Regions from separate parts of the Streptomyces sp. NPDC050548 genome, predicted to be linked through region 2. Evidence: riboswitches for the same ligand, from Rfam matches in the RefSeq annotation. Region 2 holds a riboswitch; each other region holds the start of a gene.

Region 1 (4,203 bases), on a different contig from region 2:
AGATCGTCCTCGCGTCGGACGCCGAGGGCGCGGACGCGGCCCTCGACCGGCTGGCGAAGCTGGTCGCGGAGGGTCTTGAGGAACTCCCCGAGACCGTCTGAACAACCCACAATTGATGGTTGCGGTGATTTCGCCGCAAAACCGATGTGCCGCAACCTCGAAGGGCTCGCCCGAATTACCGGGCGAGCCCTTCGCAATTCCATTTGCGGGCAGCAGAAATAATCCCCCGCGAATTACCTCTTCTTTGTATACGGTGCCCGTGTTAATGCCGGAGACCCGTCATGTTTACGGGAGGTTGCGAAGTCCTCACACGGTCCGTGCCGTTCGCGCCGCCGGGAAAGCGCAGCCGGTGCGCGCTGCCCGCGCGCTCGGTGTGCAGGGCCGTGATCGCCCGCGCGCGCTCGGCGTCGCCGCGCGCCACCGCGTCCACGATGGCCCCGTGCTCCGCCCAGGACTCCACGGGGTTGGCCGGTGCCTCCACCGCGTACATCCAGGCGATCTTGTGCCGCAGCTGGGTCAGCATCGAGGTCAGCGCGGGGCTTCCGGAGGCCTGGGCCAGCGTCTCGTGGAACCAGCTGCCCAGGGAGCGCAGATCCTCGCTGTTGCCCCTCCTGGCGCGCTCCTGGCCCAGCCTGACGAGGCCGCGCAGCACCTTGAGGTGGGCCTCGGTGCGCCGCTGGGCGGCCCGCGAGGCGCCGAGCGGCTCCAGCAGCATCCGCATCTCCAGCAGGTCGGCGGCCTCCTGCTCGGTCGGCTCCGCGACGCACGCGCCCGCGTGCCGCCGGGTCACCACGAACCCCTCCGCCTCCAGCGTGCGCAGGGCCTCCCGCACGGGCACGCGCGAGACGCCGTACCGGCGCGCGAGGAGTTCCTCCGTGAGCCGGCCGCCGCGCTCGTAGACACCGGCGACGATGTCGTCCCGGATCGCCGTGCATACCGAGTGCGCCGGAATACGCATGTCCGACCTCCGCCTTAATCCCCGTGAAACGTCGACGATTGACGTGTGTTCCGTGACTCTATTGCAATCAGCGGGAATTTCCGATGGCGGACCGGAATCCATGGATATTTTTTGGACAGGAGGGGTCCGGAAACGCCGAAAGCCCCGGCCGGCGGGCCGGGGCTCCGGGAAGTGCGGCGGTGCGTCGTCAGACGTTGACGCCGTGCTTGCGGAGGTAGGCGACGGGGTCGACGTCGGAGCCGTACTCGGCGGTCGTACGGGCCTCGAAGTGGAGGTGTGGTCCGGTGACGTTGCCGGTCGCCCCGGAGAGGCCGATCTGCTGGCCCGGGGTGACCTTCTGGCCGACCGAGACACCGATGGACGACAGGTGGCCGTACATGGTGTACATGCCGTCAGCCATCTTGATCACGACCTCGTTGCCGTACGAGCCGCCCCAGCCGGCCTCGACGACGGTGCCGGAGCCCACCGCGTGGACGCTGGTGCCGGTCGAGGCGTGGAAGTCGATGCCCGTGTGGGCGCCGGAGGACCACAGGGAGCCGCCGGTCTTGTAGCCGGTGGACACATAGGAGTTGGCGACCGGCGCGACGAAGGTGTTGAGCCTCTTGCGCTCGGCCTCGCGGGCGGCGCGCGCCTGGGCCTCACGGGCCGCCTCGGCCTGGGCGGCGGCCTTGGCGCGGGCAGTCTCCTCGGCGAGCGTCTCTGCGGCGGCCTGCCGCTGGGCGACGGCCTGGGCGTCGATCTTCTCGGCCACGGAGTCGCCGATGGCGACGACGGGCGTGAGGCCGGTCTGCTCGGGAGCGGGCTCGGCGGCGAACGCGGGGGCGCTCGCCAGGGTGCCGACGACTCCGGTGGTGGCGAACGCGGCGACGCTGACGGCGCGAACGGTGGTGCGGTGGGTCCGGCTCGGGCGACGGTGCTTCCCGGTGGCGCGGGTGAACGCCATGAAGTGGCTGGTCCTTTCCTTCCTTCTCGCCTACCGGGTTAGCTGACGGGTTCGGAGCAGGAAGGTCTCCTACGGACTCCCCCGCCACGCGCGCGGGCGTCCGATTCACCCCAGGGACTCATGTGGGTCCCCGGCTCCCCTGGCTCGCGCCGTACGGGGACTCGGCGATGACTGTCCGGTGCCGCGAGTGCGGCGCGGTGCCTGACGGACAGCCGGACCGACGCTAAGGGGGGCCACTTTCAATCCCCAAACGGATCACGGTTTTTGTAGCGCACGCCACAGGGCAGACAGGCAACCTCTCCCCCAATTCGGACAATAGGGAGCCCTGGTGGCGCTTCCGTCACCAGGGCTCCCCCACGCGCGCGTGCCGCTGTTGCGTCTACTCCGCCGGAACGACGGTCACTTCGCCGATGCCGAGGGCCTCGACGGGCTCCTTGATCTGCTCCGCGTCGCCCACGAGGACCGTCACCAGACGGTCCACCGGGAAGGCGTTGACGACCGCCGCGGTGGCCTCCACGGTGCCGGTCGCGGCGAGCTGCCGGTACAGGGTCGCCTGGTAGTCGTCGGGCAGGTGCTGCTCGACCTGGTCGGCCAGCGTGCTCGTCACGGCCGCCGCGGTCTCGTACTTGAGCGGCGCCACGCCGACGAGGTTCTGCACGGCGATGTCGCGCTCGGCGTCGGTGAGTCCGCCCTCGGCGAGCTTGCGGAGCACCGTCCACAGGTCGTCAAGTGCGGGGCCCGTGTTGGGGGTGTCCACGGAGCCGCTGATGGCGAGCATCGAGACGCCCGTGCCGTCGGGTGCCGAACGCAGCACCTGGCCGAAGGCCCGCACACCGTAGGTGTAGCCCTTCTCCTCGCGCAGGACGCGGTCCAGGCGGGAGGTGAGGGTGCCGCCGAGGCAGTACGTGCCGAGCACCTGGGCCGGCCACACGCGGTCGTGCCGGTCGGCTCCGACGCGGCCGATGAGCAGCTGCGTCTGGACGGCGCCGGGCCGGTGCACGATCACGACCCGCCCGGTGTCGTCGGCGGTCACCGGCGGCACGGGGCGCGGCTGGGCGGTGGAGCCCGTCCACGAGCCCAGGGTGTCGGCGAGCAGCGTGTCCAGGTCGATGCCGGTGAGGTCGCCGACGACCACGACGGTGGCGGTCGCGGGGCGGACGTGCCGGTCGTAGAAGGCGCGTACGGCCCCGGAGTCGATCTTCTGGACGGTCTCCTCGGTGCCCTGGCGCGGGCGCGACATGCGCGAACTCGCCGGGAACAGCTCCTTGGAGAGCTCCTTGGCCGCGCGGCGGGACGGGTTGGCCGTCTCGTGCGGGATCTCGTCGAGGCGGTTGCGGACCAGCCGCTCGACCTCGCTGTCCGCGAAGGCGGGTGCCCTGAGGGCGTCCGACAGCAGGCCGAGGCCCTTGGCCAGGCGCGAGGCCGGGACCTCCAGGCTCAGCCGGATGCCCGGGTGGTCGGCGTGCGCGTCGAGGGTGGCGCCGGAGCGCTCCAGCTCGGCGGCGAACTCCTCGGCGGAGTGCTTGTCGGTGCCCTCGGAGAAGGCGCGCGCGGTGATCGTGGCGACCCCGTCCAGGCCGGCCGGTTCGGCCTCCAGGGGCGCGTCGAGGAGCACCTCGACGGCGACGACCTGCTGGCCGGGTCGGTGACAGCGCAGAACGGTCAGGCCGTTGCCGAGCGTCCCGCGCTCGGGCGCCGGGAAGGCCCACGGCCTGGCCTCGCCCGCCTGGGGCTGCGGGTGGAATTCCATCGTGGCGAGCTCGGTCACTTGGCCGCCTCCTCGTTCTCGTCGCCGGCCTCGGCCGCTGCTTCGTCGTCCTCGGCGTCATCGTCCGCGATCGGCTCGTAGACGAGCACCGCGCGGTTGTCGGGCCGCAGTCGCGCCTTGGCGACCCCCTGGACCTCCTCCGCCGTCACGTCCAGGACGCGCTGTACGGCGGTCAGGGCGAGCTGTGGGTCGCCGAACAGGACGGCGTAGCGGCACAGTTCGTCCGCGCGGCCCGCGACCGTGCCCAGCCGGTCCAGCCACTCGCGCTCCAACTGGGCCTGGGCGCGCTCCATTTCCTCGGCCGTGGGGCCCTCCGCGGCGAACCGGGCGAGCTCCTCGTCGATGGCGGCCTCGATGACGGGCACCTCGACGTCCCCGGACGTCTTGACGTCCAGCCACCCCAGGGAGGGCGCTCCGGCCAGCCGAAGCAGCCCGAAACCGGCCGCGACGGCCGTACGGTCGCGTCGTACGAGGCGGTTGTAGAGGAGCGAGGACTCGCCGCCGCCGAGGATGGTGAGGGCCAGGTCGGCCGCG
Region 2 (4,203 bases):
GCGGGCCCTGGAGTGGGTCGACGAGGCACTCGCGCAGGAACTCGGCCTGGAACGGGCGGCGTTGACGACGCCCTGACCCGCCCCTCCGTGGACGGCGGCCCGTGGATCGGTGCGGCCACGCGCGCGCGGACGCACCGATCCACGGCACCTGGGCGCCCTGCGTGTCGGCCGCGGCCACGCGCGGACGCACCACCCCGGCCGAAGGAACGCGCGCCGTCACGTGCGGCCACACGCGTGCGGACGCACCGCGGTCGTCGTCGCCGCGCTCGGTCTCACGACACGTGCGGCCACACGCGCTCGAACGCGCCGGCGCCCCGCGAGCCCTACGCCCCGTCAAGCCACCCAGTCGATCCGCATCTTGATGTCGTCGGGCGACAGCGCGCCCTTGGCCTCCACATGGTCGCCGGAGGACTCGCCGCGCAGTCGGCGGCCGATCCACGGCACCAGGTACTCGCGCGCCCAGTGCACGTCGTCGCGGCGAATGTCGAGCGTGCCGCGCGGCGGAAGCGGCGGCCAGGGCTGGTCGGGGTCGGCCGGGACCTCGACACCGAGGACCTGACCGGCGCGGAGCGCCACGCGCGTGTGGCCCTCGGGAGAGAGGTGGAGCCGGTCGCCGTCCCAGGCCCGCCGGTCCTGGACCGTCTTGAGGGACCACAGGTCGAGCACCGGGCAGCCGTAGCGGTCGGCGATGGCCCGCACATGTCCGTTGTAGGTGGCGATCTTGCCGCGCAGATGCTTGAGCACCGGCACACCGCGGGTGTCGAAGCCGGTCGTCACCAGGACGGTGCCGACGGCGGAGGTGAGGTCGGCGACCGCGCGTTCGAAGCGCTCGGCGACCTCGTCGGGGTCGGTGCCGGGCCGGATGATGTCGTTGCCGCCCGCGCAGAAGGAGACCAGGTCCGGGCCGATCTCCTTGGCCCGGGTGAGCTGGTCGGCCACGATCTGGTCGAGCAGTTTCCCGCGCACGGCGAGGTTGGTGTACTCGAAGTCGCCCTCGGGCCGCCGGTCCGCGAGCAGTACCGCGAACCGGTCGGCCCAGCCGACCATCGCCCCGTCGGGCCCGGGGTCGCCGACGCCCTCGGTGAAGCTGTCCCCCACCGCCACGTACGACCCGATCACTGATCTGTTGTCACTCTTCGAATCGTTAGCCACAGCAACCATAATTCACCTTGGACTGTGACCTACGCGATCGTATTTTGGGGTTGACGAGCGGTGAGATAAGCCACTTGTAAAGGGTTGTCCAAAGTCGGAATAAGCCCCTGGCCAGGGGCGTTGACCCCGGGAACTGCCCTGCGCCGGGCCCCGACGTCAGCCGACGGTGACGCCGTGCGAGCGGAGGTAGGCGACCGGGTCCACGTCCGAGCCGTAGTACGGAGTGGTCCGGATCTCGAAGTGCAGGTGCGGGCCGGTGACGTTGCCGGTCGCGCCGGAGAGGCCGATCTGCTGGCCCTCGGTGACGGTCTGGCCGGCCGAGACGGACAGCTGCGACATGTGGGCGTACTGCGAGTACTCGCCGTCCGCGTGCCGGATGACGACCTCGTTGCCGTAGGCGCCGTCGTAGGCCGCCGAGACGACCGTGCCCGCGGCGACCGCCTTGACGGTGGTGCCGGTCGGGACGACGAAGTCGACGCCCGTGTGATAGCCGCTGGACCACATGCTGCCCGCGACGTGGTAGCCGGTGCCGATGGTGCCGCCGGTCACGGGGAGGGTGTATCCGCTGGAGGTGCTGGTGGTGTCGGCGCTCTGGGTGGCGGTCGACTTCTTCGACGACGAGGAGGAGGACGACGACGAGGACGAACCGGCCGACGATCCGGACGACTTGGTCGTGCTCGTCGTGGCCTTCTTGCCGAGGGAGAGCTTGAGGCCCGGGTGGATCAGCGACGGGTCGGCGCCGATGGCCTCGCGGTTGTCCTGGTAGATCTTCTTCCAGCCGCCGGTGACGTCCTGGTCCTCGGCGATCTTCGCGAGCCAGTCGCCCGCCTTCACCGAATACGTCTTCACGCCTTCGGTCTTCGCGGTCGCCGCCTTCTCCGTCACCGTTTTCTCGGCGACCGGAACCGACTGAACGGCCTTTTCCGGAGCGGAAGTCGAAGGGGCGGCATGGGCGCCGGTGGCCCCCATGAGCGGAAGGGCGAGCGCGGCGCCGCCGGTTCCGGCTGCGGCTATCGAGCGGCTGAGGCGCTGGGACTTGGGGCGGCGGTGCTTACCCTTCGCGGGCATGACGAATTCCTCTCCGGCGCCTGCGGGGTGAGCTGTCGGGTGCGGGCTGGAGATGCCCGGCCGCGCGCTGGTCGCGGCTTTACCCCAAGCCCGTTCCGGAGACCGGAACAGGCGTCCTACCTGTGGGTCCCCCGCTCCTGCCGCATACGGGTGGGTGTGTGCGGAGTCCGGTCGGCGGCAGGATTGGGCGTCCGTCCGGATTGGTGGCGAACGTAAGCGAGGAAGACGCAAAGGGACAAGCAGGAGGTTCCACGGTTTTGGGTTTCTTGTGACTTCCTGTGGGAATTCACAGTCACCCTCCGTGAATTCCCACAGAACTTCCCCCTCAATTACCCTGGAAAAGCACGTCAATTACGTGAACATGACCAGCGACGTACGGTCACGGGTATGACGCTGCTCACGTACAAACTCTCAGGTTCCCTTATTCCAGAGCGAGTTGTAACGAAGGCTGCAATTCGGGCAGAAGGCTCAGATGCGACGCAGCCGGAGAACCGTCGCATCGAGGTCACCGCGCAACCCTGTCCGCAGCCCGTGGTGCAACAGGACGGCACCCCGGTGGACTTCACCCGTTTCGAGGCATTCGTACGACGCCGTCGGGTCGAGCCCGCGCAGCCGGAGCGCCGGTACCGGCTCGCCGTAGTGCTGCGCCTGGAGCAGGGCGAGGACGACGCTCTCGTCGCCGCGCGTGTACTGCACGGCGCTCAGTCCGCCGGTCGGCGGGCGCAGCCGGTGGAGGTCGCCGCGCTGCACGAGCGGCCGAATCTCCTTGTAGAGGGCGATCCACTCGCGGGCCTCGGCGAGTTCCTCCTCGGTCCACTCGGAGAGGTCGCCGCCCACGCCGAGCACCCCGGCCATGGCGCTCACGAACCGGAAGCGCAGGCTGCTCACCCGGTCGTTGAGCTGGGTGTTGGGGCTGTCGGTGACCCAGGCGGCCATCACGCGCGCGGGGTGGATCTGGCTGAAGCCATGCTGGATGGCGAGCCGGTCGAGCGGGTCGGTGTTGTCCGAGGTCCACACCTGGTCGGTACGGCTGAGGATGCCGAGGTCGATCCGGCCGCCGCCGCCCGAGCAGGACTCGAAGGCCACACCGGGGTGGGCCTCCCGCAGCCGGTCCAACAGGGCGTACAGGGCGCGCACATGGTCGACCCAGAGGCGCTGCGGATAGGCGTCGCCGGGCCAGCCCGCGTCGGTGAAGCAGCGGTTGAAGTCCCACTTCACATAGTCGATGGGGGCGCTGGAGAGGAGCCCGTCGAGCTGCTCCCAGAGATACTCCTGGACGTCCTCGCGGGCGAGGTTGAGGACGAGCTGATTGCGGAACTCCGTCCGCTTTCGTCCCTCTTGGTACTGCACCCAGTCCGGGTGGGCGCGGTACAGGTCGCTGTCCGGGTTGATCATCTCGGGCTCGACCCAGATGCCGAACTGCATGCCCAGGGAGTGGACGCGGTCCGCAAGAGGCTTGAGGCCGGCGGGGAAGCGGTCCGGGTTGGGGGTCCAGTCGCCGAGTCCGGCGCGGTCGCTGGTGCGGGCGCCGAACCAGCCGTCGTCGACCACGAACAGCTCGACGCCGGCCGCCGCGGCGCGCTGCGCGAGCACCTCCTGCTGCTCCTCGGAGATGTCGAACTGCGTGGCCTCCCAGGAGTTGTAGAGCACCGGGCGGTCCTTGTCCGCGTCCGGGACGACGTACGTCCGCTGGTAGGCGTGCCAGGTGCGGCTGGCGCCGCCGAAGCCGGCGTCGCTCCACAGGGCCGCGAAGAGGGGTGTCGTGAAGGACTCCCCGGGCGCGAGGCTCAGCAGCCCCGACTCGTCGTACCCGGCGCCGCCGGTGATCTGCACGCGCGCGTCCGGGAGTTGGGCCACGGCGATCCGCCAGGACCCCGACCAGCCGAGGGCGCAGCCGTAGACCTCGCCGCGTTCCTCGGTCGCGTCGGTGTCGAGCGCGACCCAGGGGAGGTACTGGTGTCCGGTGTGGCCGCGGCGGCTGCC
Region 3 (4,203 bases), on a different contig from region 2:
TCGACCCGCCGGACCACACCCGGCTCCGACGGCTGGTCAGCAAGGCGTTCACACCCCGCCGGGTGGCCGAATTCGCGCCCCGGGTGCAGGAGTTGACGGACCAGCTCATCGACCGGTTCGCGGGGAGCGGCTCCGCCGACCTCATCCACGACTTCGCCTTCCCGCTCCCCATCTACGCCATCTGCGATCTGCTCGGCGTCCCCCGCGAGGACCAGGACGACTTCCGGGACTGGGCGGGCATGATGATCCGGCACGGGGGCGGGCCGCGAGGCGGAGTCGCGCGGTCCGTGAAGAAGATGCGCGGCTATCTCGCCGACCTCATCCACCGCAAGCGCGCGGCCCTCCCCGACAGCCCGGACCCGCTGCCCGGCGAAGACCTCATCTCCGCCCTCATCCGCGCCTCCGACCAGGGCGAGCACCTCACCGAGAACGAGGCCGCGGCGATGGCCTTCATCCTGCTGTTCGCCGGCTTCGAGACGACCGTCAACCTCATCGGCAACGGCACGTACGCCCTCCTCACCCACCCCGAGCAGCGCGCCCGCCTGGAGAAGTCCCTCGCCGCGGGCGAACACGACCTCCTCGAAACCGGCGTCGAGGAACTCCTGCGCTACGACGGCCCGGTGGAGCTGGCGACCTGGCGGTTCGCCACCCGCCCCGTGACCCTCGGCGGGCAGGACATCGCGGTCGGCGATCCCGTACTGGTCGTCCTGGCCGCGGCGGACCGCGATCCGGAGCGGTTCGCCGATCCCGACGTCCTCGATCTCGGACGGCGTGACAATCAACACCTGGGTTACGGCCACGGCATCCACTACTGCCTCGGCGCCCCGCTCGCCCGCCTGGAGGGACAGACCGCGCTCGCCACCCTCCTCACCCGCCTCCCCGACCTCCAACTCGCGGCGGATCCGGCGGACTTGCGCTGGCGCGGTGGGCTCATCATGCGCGGACTGCGCACGCTGCCAGTGGAGTTCACTCCCGGAGCGACCACACCAAACCCGTAAACCCGGACCGAACAGGCCATCTCGCCCCGTAAACCCGAAGGTGACAGTTCCTCAAGTCTGTGATCTTCACGTGATCTACGTGGCATTAACTTGTGACAAGTGATCGACTGCGGCTACGTTCGAATATCAGCGCGGCGCCCCGCAGCACCCGTCGCGCGCTCCCTCCAGTCGTCACGCGAAAGGCCTCCGCATGCTCTCCGGGAACGGTCGTCACCGTCGCCCCCGTCAGGCTCCGGCAATCCTCGTCGCGGCCGGCGTGACCGGCTCCGCCATCGCCATCCCGCTCCTCGGCGCCGCCGCCGCGAACGCCGCCGACGGCACCACCTGGGACAAGGTGGCCCAGTGCGAGACGGGCGGCTCCTGGAGCGAGAACAGCGGCAACGGCCACTACGGCGGGCTGCAGCTGACCCAGGACGACTGGAACAAGTACGGCGGCCAGGACTACGCCCCCACCGCCGACCTCGCCAGCCGCTCCCAGCAGATAGCCGTCGCCGAGAAGATCCTCGACGCCAAGGGCACCTCCGAGTGGATCACCTGCGCGCTGGTCGCCGGCCTCACCACGACCTCGGGTTCGACGAACGTCGACACCGGCCTCGCGAGCGACTCGCCGTCGACCGGCGCGACGGACTCACCGGGTTCTTCGGGTTCCTCCGACTCCTCCGGCTCCTCGGACTCTTCCGATGCCTCCGGATCGTTCGGCTTGTCCAACTCCGGAAACGCGGAGCCGACCTCGTCCGACTCGCAGAGTCCGACACCCTCCGCGACGGACAACCCCACCAAGTCCGACAAGTCCACCACCCCTTCGGTGGACGACAGCTCGGCCAGCGCCTCCCCGAAACTCGACGAATCGGACAACTCGGAGCAGGCGGTGGGCAAGTGGAGCCTCGTCGACACCGGCGCGCTCGGCGACTCCGCCGATGAAGGTGTCGAGCAGCAGAGCACCGGCAAGCATCGCGGAGCGAGCGCCGAGGAGAGCGTGACGCCCGAGACGTACACCGTCCGTGCCGGCGACTCCCTCGCGTCCATCGCCGACTCCCTTGACTTCGACGGCGGATGGCGCGCGCTCTACGCCGAGAACAAAAAGGTGATAGGCGCCGATCCGTCCGCTGTCGTCGCCGGTCAGACCTTGGACGTCAGTGCTGAAACGGGCGGAAAGTAGCAGCAAAGCAGCGGGAGTTCACGTCACGCTTCGCGTCGAATGTCCGCTTTGGTGAAAGTGTGGGATGAGTCTCAGAAGCCCTGATCGTCTTTGAAATTCCGCCGATTCCCTGTCTACGGTCAAGGCCGCTCGTCACCACGAGCCCCGGCTGCCGCACACGCCGAGTCCTGCCAGCGGCCTCCGGGAACAGTCGTCGCGTCAAGCGCCGTAGGCAGGAGCGGGGGACCCAAGGTAAGTGCCGGGCCCGGGAGTCGAGAGACGACCGGAACCGGCTTGGGGTTAAGTCGCGCACCGCGAGGTGCGTGGCCGGGCAACTCACACGGCCCGAACCCGACAGCTCACCTCGTAGGCGTCGGTGAGGGGATTGGGATCTTCCATGCTGTTTTCCAGCAAGGGCAAGCACCGCCGTCCGTCCAAGGCCACCCGCGTCGCCACGCTCGCCGGCGTGACCGGCGTCGCCATCGCCGCCCCGCTCATGGCGACCGGCACCGCCTCCGCCGCCACCGCCTCGGAGTGGGACACGGTCGCCAGCTGCGAGTCCGGCGGCAACTGGTCGATCAACACCGGCAACGGCTACTACGGCGGCCTGCAGTTCTCCGCCTCGACGTGGGCCGCGTACGGCGGCACCGCCTACGCCTCCACCGCCAACCAGGCCTCCAAGTCGCAGCAGATAGCCGTGGCCGAGAAGGTTCTCGCCTCCCAGGGCAAGGGTGCCTGGCCCGTCTGCGGCACCGGCCTGTCGAGTGCCACGTACTCCGGCGGCAGCTCCAGCTCGTCGAGCAGCTCGAACAGCTCCTCCAAGAGCACCACCGAGCGCTCCACGTCCAACACGACCGCCTCCCGCTCCGCCGAGCGTCCGGCCGCCAAGAAGACCGTCACCACCCCGACCGGCAAGAAGGTCAAGAAGGGCGACGGCGAGTACAAGGTCGTCAAGGGCGACAGCCTCAGCAGCATCGCCGAGAAGCACAAGGTCAAGGGCGGCTGGCAGCAGCTGTTCAAGCTGAACAAGGACATCATCGACGACGCGGACGTCATCTTCCCGGGTCAGCAGCTGCACCTTAAGTAGCACTCAGCTGAACCACAGCGCCCTCACATCCGTGGACTCCATCATGGAGACCTCGTGAGGGTCACCCCCGTCCCCCACGGGCTCCCCGCTCCGGTGCGTGTTCCCCCGTACGCACCGGGGCGGGGCTTTTTGTTTCCGCTTCAGGGAACCTTTTTGTTCCGTTCGGAAACAATTTACTCTCGGTTCTGTCCATCAGGCGGCCGACCGGATGGCCAATCGCCCCGAGCCGGTTAGGCTCGTCTCGCAGAGCCGCTGCGGTGTTGCCGTAGCCGCGTCAGACCCCAAGAAGGAGATGCTCGTGCCGTCCATCGACGTCGTCGTAGCCCGGGAAATCCTGGACTCCCGAGGCAACCCCACGGTCGAGGTCGAGGTCGGCCTCGACGACGGCAGCACGGGTCGTGCCGCCGTTCCCTCCGGCGCCTCCACGGGTGCCTTCGAAGCCATCGAGCTGCGTGACGGCGACCCCAACCGCTACGGCGGCAAGGGTGTCGAGAAGGCCGTACTCGCCGTCATCGAGCAGATCGGCCCGGAGCTGGTCGGCTACGACGCCACCGAGCAGCGCCTGATCGACCAGGCGATGTTCGACCTGGACGCCACCGACAACAAGGGTTCCCTCGGCGCCAACGCCATCCTCGGCGTCTCCCTCGCCGTCGCGCACGCCGCCTCCGAGGCGTCCGACCTCCCCCTCTTCCGCTACCTGGGCGGACCGAACGCGCACCTGCTGCCCGTTCCGATGATGAACATCCTGAACGGCGGCTCGCACGCCGACTCGAACGTGGACATCCAGGAGTTCATGATCGCCCCGATCGGCGCGGAGTCCTTCTCCGAGGCGCTGCGCTGGGGCGCCGAGGTCTACCACACCCTCAAGAAGGTGCTGAAGACCAAGGGCCTGTCCACCGGCCTCGGCGACGAGGGCGGCTTCGCCCCGAACCTGGAGTCCAACCGCGCCGCCCTCGACCTCATCGTCGAGGCCATCAAGC
Region 4 (4,203 bases), on a different contig from region 2:
CGGCAGCGACGACCTCTTCGTCTCCTGGGAGACCCTCACGCACGCCGGTAACCCCGCCGACTGAAACGTGTGTGACATCGGACCCCGCGGATGGCGTATAGTTGCAATCACAACGGCGCGGGGTGGAGCAGCTCGGTAGCTCGCTGGGCTCATAACCCAGAGGTCGCAGGTTCAAATCCTGTCCCCGCTACTCAAGACTGAGGGCCGGAATCCGGAAACGGATTCCGGCCCTCAGTGTTTTCCCCCCGGTCGGCCCACCCCGCTCGCAGCCCTCCCCCCACCGGGAAAAACTGGAGGCGTGGAGGAGGGTCCGTATGTGCGAGCCGGCGGGCGCCTGCCCGGCGATCCCGTGCCCGACCCCGGTCTCGGTCCCGGTCTCGGCCCCGACGAGGAACGGCGGACCGCCCGCGTCCTCGCCCTCGTCCGCCGGCTGCCCGCCCTGCTGCTGATCGTCGGGGCCTGCTACGACTACCTCACCCCGCAGGACTTCACGGCGGCCCCCTTCTTCACCGCCGCCCCGCTCGTCGCCGCCCCCCTCTACTCCCGACGCGGCACCGTCCTCACCGGCCTCGCCGCGCTCGTCGTCGTCCTCGCCGTCCACATCAGGCTCGGCATCGTCCTGCGCATCGACGCGGTCACCGAGGTGGCCACCGTGGCGACGGTCGCCGGTCTCGCCGTCCTCATCAACGCCCTCGTCCGCCGCAGCAGCGAACAGCTCGCCTCCGTACGCGAGATCGCCGAGGCCGCCCAGCGCGCCGTACTGCCCGAACCGGCCGAGCGCATCGGCGGGTTCGAGATCGCCGCGCGCTACGAGGCCGCGCAGGAGGGCGCGTTCATCGGCGGCGACCTGTACGCGGTGCAGGACACCCCGCACGGCGTACGGCTGGTCGTGGGCGACGTACGCGGGAAGGGCATGGGCGCGGTCGCCGCCGTCGCGGTGGTCATCGGGGCGTTCCGGGAGGCCGCCGAGCAGGAGAGCACCCTGGAGGCGGTCGCGCAGCGGCTGGAGCGGGCGCTCGCGCGCGAGGGCACCCGGCGCGACGGGCTCGACGCGTTCGAGGGGTTCACCACGGCCGTCCTCGCCGAACTCCCGCACGGCGACGGCGTCTTGCGGATCGTCGACCGGGGCCACCCGCCGCCGTTGCTCCTGCACGCGGACGGCACCGTGGACACCCTGCTCGTCAAGGAGCCCGCACTGCCGCTGGGGATGGGGGAGTTGGGGTTCTGGCCCGACCGGGCCGAGGAGTTCGCGTTCCCCGGCGGCGCCACCCTGCTCCTGTACACCGACGGTCTGTCCGAGGCCCGGGACTGCCACGGCGTGTTCTACGACCCGGGGGAGCGGCTGGCCGGGCGGACCTTCCGCAGCCCCGAGGCGCTGCTCGGCCTCCTCGCCAAGGAGGTGCGCCGCTACTCCGGGGGCGGGATGACGGACGACATGGCGATGATCGCCGTACGCCGTCCATGACCGGTCGACGACCGGTCAACTCACCCGTTTTTCGCCGTTCGTGGGCTCTTCGTCCTGCAAGGAAAGGTTAATGATCAAGCGAACGGGCTTGGAAACGGGCGCCCGTGTCTATTAACGTTCGATAACGCAGCACGGTCGTCCCAGCCGTCACAAGAGACAGCTCCGTGCGCACGCGCCGAATCCCGCGAGGGAACCGGGGAACCACCACTTGGGGTGAATCGCACGTCGACAGTCGTGGGAACACGACCGGTTTACGCGCGTAGGAGACCTTCCTGCTCCGAACCCGTCAGCTAACCCGGTAGGCGAGAAGGAAGGAAAGGAGCACGCCCACGTGGCGTCCAACCAGGCTGCCCCAGAAGCCCCGTTCGTCTACGGCGGTTTCCGCCCCGACGAGGGCCCCTGGGAGGAGTGGAACCCCAGCGCGGAGTCCGTTCTTCCCAACCGCGGCAAGCACCGTGTCGCCAAGCAGCGTGGTGGCGGGGGATTCGCCCGCAGCTCCACCGTCCTGGGCGTCGGTGTCATAGCCGCCGTCAGCGCCGGCGGGATGGCCAGCGCGAACACCGGCAAGCCGCCGGTCTCGATCTCCATGCCGGACCTGCCCAACGTGGGCCACCTGCTGGACGACTCCTCCAGTACGCCGAAGGGTTCCGCGACCGCGCTCAGCAGCGTCGGCGTGACCACCACCGAGACCGCCAAGGGCACCTCGGACGCGGGCGAACTGCTGCGCAACCGGATCATGGAACAGGCCGAGCTGCAGCAGCTCCAGGTCGACGGCAAGTCCCAGGCCGCCGCCGAGGCCGCCGTCGCCAAGCAGGTCGACGCCGCCGCCGCGAAGGCCGAGCAGGACGCCGCGCAGAAGGCCGCCGACGCCAAGAAGGCCGCGGAGGCCGCCGCCAAGAAGAAGGCCGAGGCCGCGAAGCTCGCCGCCCTCGCCAAGCAGTACACGCTGCCGGTCGCCTCGTACACGATCACCGGCACCTTCGGCCAGGCCGGCTCCATGTGGTCCTCCGGCTACCACACCGGACTCGACTTCGCCGCCCCCACCGGCACGCTGATCAAGGCCATCCACAGCGGCACGGTCACCGAGGCGGGCTGGGCGGGGTCCTACGGCTACCGCACGATCCTCACCCTCGACGACGGCACCGAGCTGTGGTTCTGCCACCAGTCCTCGATCAACGTCAGCGTCGGCCAGAAGGTCGCCACCGGTGACGTCATCGGCCGCGTGGGCGCCACCGGCAACGTGACCGGGCCGCACCTCCACCTTGAGGTCCACATCAACGGCGCCGCCACCGCCAGCGACCCGGCGCCCTGGCTGCGCAGCAAGGGCCTCAACCCCTGAGGTCCCCGAGATCTCTGGATCACCCGTTGGAATATCCGGTTCCGGTCCGGCAGTTGAGGTAGAGCATGACTTCTCTTCGCAAGCTGGGCCGGTCCGACCTGGAGATCTTTCCGCTGAACCTCGGCGGCAACGTGTTCGGCTGGACCGCCGACGAGGCGACCTCCTTCGCCGTGCTCGACGCCTACGCCGCCGCGGGCGGCAACTTCGTCGACACCGCCGACTCCTACTCGGCGTTCGCCCCGGGCAACCAGGGCGGCGAGTCCGAGACCGTCATCGGCAAGTGGGTCAAGGCCCGCGGCAACCGCTCCGACGTCGTCATCGCCACCAAGGTCAGCCAGCACCCCGACTTCCCGGGCCTGTCCGCCGCCAACATCAAGGCCGCCGCCGAGGCCTCCCTGCGCCGCCTGGACACCGACCACATCGACCTCTACTACACCCACTTCGACCAGGTCGAGGTGCCGGTCGAGGAGATCGTCGGCGCGCTCGACGAGCTGGTCAAGGCGGGCAAGGTGCGGCACATCGCCGCCTCCAACATCTCGCCCGAGCGCCTTCAGGCCTCCCTCGACTTCTCCGACCGCGAGGGCCTGGCCCGCTACGTCGCGATCCAGCCCCACTACAACCTCGTCTCCCGCGACACCTACGAGGGCGAACTCCGGGACGTCGCCGAGCGCAACGGCCTCGCGGCGCTCCCCTACTTCGCCCTCGCGGCCGGCTTCCTCACCGGCAAGTACCGGCCCGGTACGACCGTGGACAGCCCGCGCGCCGGACGGGCCGCCGGCTACCTCGCATCCGAGCGCGGCCAGAAGGTCCTGACCGCCCTGGACGAGGTCGCCCGGGCCCACGACGCCTCCGTCGCGACGGTCGCCCTCGCCTGGCTCGCCGCCCAGCCCACGGTCGCCGCCCCCATCGCCTCCGCCAGGAGCCTGGAGCAGCTGCCCGACCTGCTCGCCGTGGCCGAACTGGCCCTCACGGACGCCGAGATCGAGCAGCTGACACAGGCGTCGGCCTAACGGGCGTCAGGACCGGTACGGGTTGTACACGGGAGTCCCGTACGACCCGTACACCGGCCACGGCGGCACCACCACCGGCACCGGCGGCGCGATCCGCCGCGCCGCGTACTCCAGCGCGGGCCGCGCCACCTCCCGCAGTTGCCACAGCTCGTGCAGCAACTCCCTTTCCCGTACGGCGAAGTCGGCACCGGCGCGGCCCCGTGCGGCCCGGTACCGCAGGAACGCCAGGGAGGTCGCGCAGGCCTCGTAGCGGGCCACCGAGCGGGCCGCCGGGCGGCCGAGGCAGTGGCCGGCGTACTCGCGGGCCAGCCGGCGGGCCCGCATCGAGCCGAGCACGAACGGTTCGCTCGGGGTCAGCCAGCCCGCGAGCACATACACCGGCAACTCCT

What was found. Region 2 has a riboswitch for cyclic di-AMP ahead of ACIBJH_RS31385 (peptidoglycan DD-metalloendopeptidase family protein). Riboswitches for the same ligand answer to the same signal wherever they lie in the genome.
Region 1: linked by a shared signal. The riboswitch ahead of ACIBJH_RS37950 (M23 family metallopeptidase) and the one ahead of ACIBJH_RS31385 (peptidoglycan DD-metalloendopeptidase family protein) in region 2 are both predicted to bind cyclic di-AMP.
Region 3: linked by a shared signal. The riboswitch ahead of ACIBJH_RS03720 (transglycosylase family protein) and the one ahead of ACIBJH_RS31385 (peptidoglycan DD-metalloendopeptidase family protein) in region 2 are both predicted to bind cyclic di-AMP.
Region 4: linked by a shared signal. The riboswitch ahead of ACIBJH_RS44185 (M23 family metallopeptidase) and the one ahead of ACIBJH_RS31385 (peptidoglycan DD-metalloendopeptidase family protein) in region 2 are both predicted to bind cyclic di-AMP.

The regions. Positions count from the first base shown of each region.
Region 1 covers NZ_JBITGV010000018.1:82,820-87,022, forward strand. Annotated here, with positions in the region: gene ACIBJH_RS37940 (HPr family phosphocarrier protein) at 1-101, shown strand, start outside; gene ACIBJH_RS37945 (GntR family transcriptional regulator) at 263-958, opposite strand; gene ACIBJH_RS37950 (M23 family metallopeptidase) at 1,146-1,901, opposite strand; cyclic di-AMP (ydaO/yuaA leader) riboswitch at 1,915-2,078, opposite strand; gene ACIBJH_RS37955 (M16 family metallopeptidase) at 2,281-3,669, opposite strand; gene ACIBJH_RS37960 (M16 family metallopeptidase) at 3,666-4,203, opposite strand, start outside.
Region 2 covers NZ_JBITGV010000013.1:68,268-72,470, forward strand. Annotated here, with positions in the region: gene ACIBJH_RS31375 (TetR/AcrR family transcriptional regulator) at 1-76, shown strand, start outside; gene ACIBJH_RS31380 (SGNH/GDSL hydrolase family protein) at 334-1,119, opposite strand; gene ACIBJH_RS31385 (peptidoglycan DD-metalloendopeptidase family protein) at 1,309-2,220, opposite strand; cyclic di-AMP (ydaO/yuaA leader) riboswitch at 2,225-2,387, opposite strand; gene ACIBJH_RS31390 (alpha-galactosidase) at 2,689-4,203, opposite strand, start outside.
Region 3 covers NZ_JBITGV010000001.1:793,373-797,575, reverse strand. Annotated here, with positions in the region: gene ACIBJH_RS03730 (cytochrome P450) at 1-998, shown strand, start outside; gene ACIBJH_RS03725 (transglycosylase family protein) at 1,189-2,157, shown strand; cyclic di-AMP (ydaO/yuaA leader) riboswitch at 2,351-2,524, shown strand; gene ACIBJH_RS03720 (transglycosylase family protein) at 2,534-3,223, shown strand; gene eno (phosphopyruvate hydratase) at 3,516-4,203, shown strand, end outside.
Region 4 covers NZ_JBITGV010000027.1:24,656-28,858, reverse strand. Annotated here, with positions in the region: gene ACIBJH_RS44200 (alginate lyase family protein) at 1-64, shown strand, start outside; tRNA gene ACIBJH_RS44195 (tRNA-Met) at 117-190, shown strand; gene ACIBJH_RS44190 (PP2C family protein-serine/threonine phosphatase) at 317-1,465, shown strand; cyclic di-AMP (ydaO/yuaA leader) riboswitch at 1,629-1,785, shown strand; gene ACIBJH_RS44185 (M23 family metallopeptidase) at 1,797-2,804, shown strand; gene ACIBJH_RS44180 (aldo/keto reductase) at 2,870-3,814, shown strand; gene ACIBJH_RS44175 (PrsW family glutamic-type intramembrane protease) at 3,821-4,203, opposite strand, start outside.